Regions from separate parts of the Conyzicola nivalis genome, predicted to be linked through region 2. Evidence: predicted binding sites of a transcription regulator. Region 2 holds the regulator's gene; the other holds the start of a gene.
What was found. Region 2 encodes LexA, which represses DNA repair genes until DNA is damaged. Its sites were predicted from a motif close to TCGAACANNTGTTCGA; they were not measured.

Region 1: IEV96_RS16090 (HNH endonuclease signature motif containing protein) is a predicted target of LexA. The motif match lies at 1,294-1,309, and genes of this name have one in related genera.

The regions. Positions count from the first base shown of each region.
Region 1 is NZ_BMGB01000002.1:545,296-547,764, forward strand. It holds gene IEV96_RS16080 (nucleoside triphosphate pyrophosphohydrolase) at 1-696, shown strand, start outside; gene IEV96_RS16085 (thermonuclease family protein) at 693-1,214, opposite strand; gene IEV96_RS16090 (HNH endonuclease signature motif containing protein) at 1,328-2,469, shown strand, end outside.
Region 2 is NZ_BMGB01000001.1:490,978-493,446, forward strand. It holds gene metE (5-methyltetrahydropteroyltriglutamate--homocysteine S-methyltransferase) at 1-243, shown strand, start outside; gene IEV96_RS02450 (DUF4184 family protein) at 381-1,160, shown strand; gene lexA (transcriptional repressor LexA) at 1,157-1,855, opposite strand; gene IEV96_RS02460 (LysM peptidoglycan-binding domain-containing protein) at 2,119-2,469, shown strand, end outside.

The DNA of each region.
Region 1 (2,469 bases), on a different contig from region 2:
CATCCGAAACTCGAAGAATTGATCGCAGTGCTGGAGAAGCTGAGGGCCCCGGGCGGATGCGCGTGGGACGCCGAGCAGACGCACGAGTCGCTGGTGAAGTACCTCGTCGAGGAGACGTACGAGCTGGTCGACGCGATCGAGCGCGGCGACCGCGAGGAGATGATCGAGGAGCTCGGCGACGTGCTCTACCAGGTCGTTTTCCACAGCGACATCGCCGCGCACACGCCTGGGGAGGAGTTCACGCTCGAGGACGTCGCGGCCAACATGACGGCGAAGATGATCGGTCGGCACCCGCACGTGTTCGGCGATGATGCCGAAAAGGCCGCGCTCAACGTGCAGACCGGCTCGGACGTCTCGGGCATGTGGGACGAGCTAAAGAAGGCCGACAAGAGCGGGCGAACGAGTGTGCTCGACGGGATCCCGCAGTCGATGCCGGCGCTCGCGCTCGCCGACAAGGTGCTGGGCAAGGCCGAGAAGCTGGGGATCATCGATGCCGACGCACCGGGCGCGCTCGCTCTTGGTTCGGAAGACGAGCTGGGCGGTGTGCTGCTCGCGATCGTGACGTCGGCGCGGCTGAACGGCCTCGACGCCGAGCGGTCGCTGCGCAGCGTGCTGCGGGAGCTTCAGGACGAGATCCGCGAAGTAGAGAAAGACGGCGGCATCGACGCGGGCATCATCGGGATGCCGGCGAGCTAGCAGGCGCCCCAGATGCCGGCTTGCGACTCCACCGCTATCGACTCGGCGCTGCTGAGCTGATCCCAGTAGGCGTCGTTCTGGCCGATGCGCACCGCCTCCGCGGCTCCGCGGGCGACCATCTCGAGGTTGATCGACGTGCCGTCGGCGGTGAAGAGGTAGAGCAGCGAGCGGCCGTACTGGTCGAGCGGCTCGACATCCGACTTGAAGAAGACCGGCGCGCCCTCGGGCGCCAGCTCGCGCAGGGTAGCGGTCGCCTCGTCGCCGTAGCACTCGAGATTGTCGCCGACCTCGGGTGTATCGATACCGATCAGCCGCACCTTGAGGTTCGGGTCGGCGGGCGTGGTAATAAACAGGGTGTCGCCGTCGTGGACGTAGTTGACGGTCGCCGACGCAGCGTCTGCGGGCATCGTTATCGCGGGCGTGGCGACGCGGCCGGGCTCTGGCGCGTACGACTGTGGTGTCTGCGCGCAACCGCTGAGGAGGGCGGTCGCCGCCAGGAGTGCCGCCATTCGAAACATGGGTCGAGCTTAGGGCGCTCGCTACTCCTCCACTTATCCACACCCACCCGCATTTCCCCACAATTCTCGGACCTCTTTATCGAACATATCTTCGAAAGTGGGAGAATTGACGCATGCAAACGACCACGGCAACCGACCTCACCCGGCAGTTCGCCGCTGCGGTGACGGCGCTGTGTGCGGTGTCGAAAGACGTTGCAGATTTTCAGACGGCGGATGACGCGGCTCTCGTCGAACTCTCGCGTCTGGCCGCGCAAGAGAAGCAGCTCGCCGACGCCCACCTCGCCCTTATCGCGGGTGAGATAGCGGCCCGGTCGACGCGGGAGATGGGCAATTCCGGGCTGGCGTATCGCGAGGGTTTCCGCAGCACCGAAGAGCTGTTGCGCACCACGACGGGGTCGAGCGGGCGCGAGGCCACGACCGCGGTGCGGGTCGGGCGGCTCGTGCGCGAAGCCGCGACCGCGGGGTCGATCGATCCCGTCACCGGCGAGAAGTTCGAAGCGGCGCAGCCATGGCTGGCCGACGTGGCGGCTGCGGTCTCGAACGGTTCGTTGTCGGTCGCGGCGGCAGATGCGATCCGCGCCGGGCTCGGCTCGCCGACAGAGAACGTGTCCGCCGATGCGTTGGCCGAAACGGCGTGGGTGCTGTGCCTCGAAGCGACGGTCCTCGATGTCGACCGACTGCTGAAGCGGGCGCGAGAACTGCGAGACGACCTCGACGCGGCTGGCATCGCCGACCCCGAGCGGGAGTGGGTCGAGAAGCGGTCGCTTCGACACTTCATGCTGTCCAACGGTATGGGCCGCGTCGTGTGGGATCTCGATCCCGAGAGCTACGCGGTCGTGACCGAGCTCTACGACCGGGCCACGTCGCCGAAGCGCGGCGTCAGATTCGTCGACGGCGATCGCAAAGAGACCGCCGAGCGCATCCTGGCCGACCCGCGCACGATTGAGCAGTTGGCTTCCGACACCCTGCTCGGGCTGTTGCAGGCGGGTGCCGACGCCGACTCCTCGCAACTCCTTGGCACCGGAGCGGCAGCTATTCGCGTGCTTGTGACCCAGAAGACGGTGAAAGCCCGCGAAGGCTACGGACGCATCGAAGGCACCGCGGCGCCGATCTCGCTTGAGACCGTCGAGCGGCTCACCTGCGGCGGCGATCTGAGAACTGTGACAATCGACAGCTTCGGGCAACCGCTCGACGTGGGCAAAGAACAGCGGTTCTTCACCCCGAAACAGCGCATAGCGCTCGCCGTCCGCGACGG
Region 2 (2,469 bases):
TCGTCCGGCTTCGGCCGTGGCATCGGGCCGGGCGTCTACGACATCCACTCGCCGCGTGTGCCCTCGGTCGACGAGGTGACGTCGCTGTTGGAGACCGCACTGGCGTCGATCCCGTCGCGACAGATCTGGGTCAACCCCGACTGCGGGCTCAAGACGCGCGGCTACACCGAGACCGTCGACTCGCTGCGCAACGTCGTCGCGGCGACGAAGGCGGTGCGCGAGAGGGTCGGCGTCAGCGCCTGAGCGCCCGGACCGCGGCGGTTCGACAGGACCGGACGCCCGGTCCGACGCGTGAACAGGGCGGATGCGCCTCGCGCGGCGCATCCGCCCCTGTTCACGCGCCCCTGTTGACGCGGGGTCCGGCCCTGCCACAATGACTCGTGCCATTCACCCCGAGCCACGCGGCGGCGATCCTGCCCTTCGCCCGCACGCCGCTCGTGCCCGCCGCGCTCGTGGTCGGCAGCGTCATGCCCGACCTGTTCTACTTCGTGCCCGGCGACGTCGAGCGGGGGTTCTCGCACTCCCTGATCGGCGCGGTCACGCTCGACCTCGGCGTCGGGATGATCGTCTTCGCGCTCTGGCAGGTCGTGTTCCGCCGGCCCGCGGGCGACTTCGCGCCGTACTGGCTTCGGGCGCGGCTTCCGAGATCGCGCGCCCGCCCCTCGGCCGACTATGTCGCGCTCGCGGCGGCATCCATACTCATCGGCATAGCGACGCACCTTGTGTGGGACGCCTTCACACACAGGGGTTGGCTGACCGGCGCGGCACCGTGGACCGGAGCCGAGCTCGGTGGGCTGCCGTTGGTCACGTGGCTGCAGCACGCGAGTTCCGTGCTCGGTGCGCTGTTTCTGGGCGTGTGGTTCGTGCTCTGGGTGCGACGAACGCCCCAGGGCGAGGTCGACGCGAGCCGCCTCGACCGGCGTAGCCGAATCGCGGGATGGGCCGTCGTCGGCGTGCCCGTACTCGCCGTCGGAGCGGGCTACTGGGTATGGAGAATGGGCGAGGGGGTGGTCCCGCTCGACCCGCACCTGCTCTTTTCGACCGCGCGGCTCTGCATCGGTTCGGCGGCGCTGCTCGCGGTGCTGCTGTGCCTCGGCTGGTGGGCGGCCCGGCCCGGGAGCCGGAGATCGCCCGACCTCGGCGTGGGCGGCCGGCGCTAGACCGAGCGCAGTACCGCGACGACCTTGCCGAGCACCTCGGCGAAGTCGCCGAGGATGGGGGCGAACTGGCTGTTGCGGGGGAGCAACCAGGTGTGGCCGTCGCGCTGTTGGAATACCTTGACGGTCGCCTCGTCGTCGAGCATCGCCGCGACGATGTCGCCGTTCTCCGCGTTCTTCTGCTGGCGCACGACGATCCAGTCGCCGTCGCAGATGGCCGCGTCGATCATCGAGTCGCCGACGACCTTGAGCATAAAGAGCTCGCCCTTGCCGACGAGCTGGCGGGGGAGCGGGAAGACCTCATCGATCTGCTGCTCGGCGGTGATCGGGATACCGGCCGCGATGCGACCGACCAGCGGCACCATCGCGGCGTCGCCGACCGAGGGGGCGTAACCCGTGCTCTCCGGTGCATCCGACTCCTGTGTCGGCATCTCGATGAGCACCTCGAGGGCGCGGGGGCGCTTGGGGTCGCGGCGCAGGTAGCCGCTGAGTTCGAGCTGGTTGAGCTGGTGAGTGACGCTCGAGAGGGAGGAGAGCCCAACAGCGTCGCCGATCTCGCGCATGCTCGGCGGGTAGCCCTGGCTCGCGACCGAGCGCTGGATGACGTCGAGGATGGCGAGCTGCTTGTCGCTCAGGCTCTTGCGTCGTCTGGTCGTCGACCGCTCCGGAGTGGCGTTGCCGCCGGTCTCGTCGCTCATGTGCACTCCAATGTCGGTGGCTGCTGATTACCTGTTCTCAGACATTCGAAACAGTATCCGCATTATCGCCTCAAAACAAACACCTATTCGAGTGTGTCGCAGAATCATTCGTCTACATATTCGAATAGTTGCTTGCGGTTGACCTGATTCGAATGTATGTTCGGAACAAAGCTTCGTATCCGGCCCTCCCGGCCGAGGGTCGGATACGACGCTTTTCACGAACGAACAGAGTCAGCCAAGCGAGTCACGAGAAGGAGCAGCACATGAGCACAGCAGTCGTCACCACCATCACGGAACGTCCGGTCGTTCGTGTCCCCTCCGCACAGCCTCGCCTTCGCATTACGAAGCGTGGCCGCGCCGTGCTCACCACGCTCGCGGCGATCCCCGTGGTTGCCGGCGTCATGCTGGTCGCACTCAACGGCGGCGGCGCCACTGCCACGAACTCGAGCGGCGCCGACCTCGAAGAGGTCACCGTTCAGGCCGGCCAGTCGCTCTGGAGCCTCGCCGAAGACATCGCCCCCGGTGCCGATCCCCGCGACGTGATCAGCGACATCCTTTCGGTCAACCAGCTCGAGACCGGCAGCGTGCAGGCCGGCCAGCGTCTGATGCTCCCG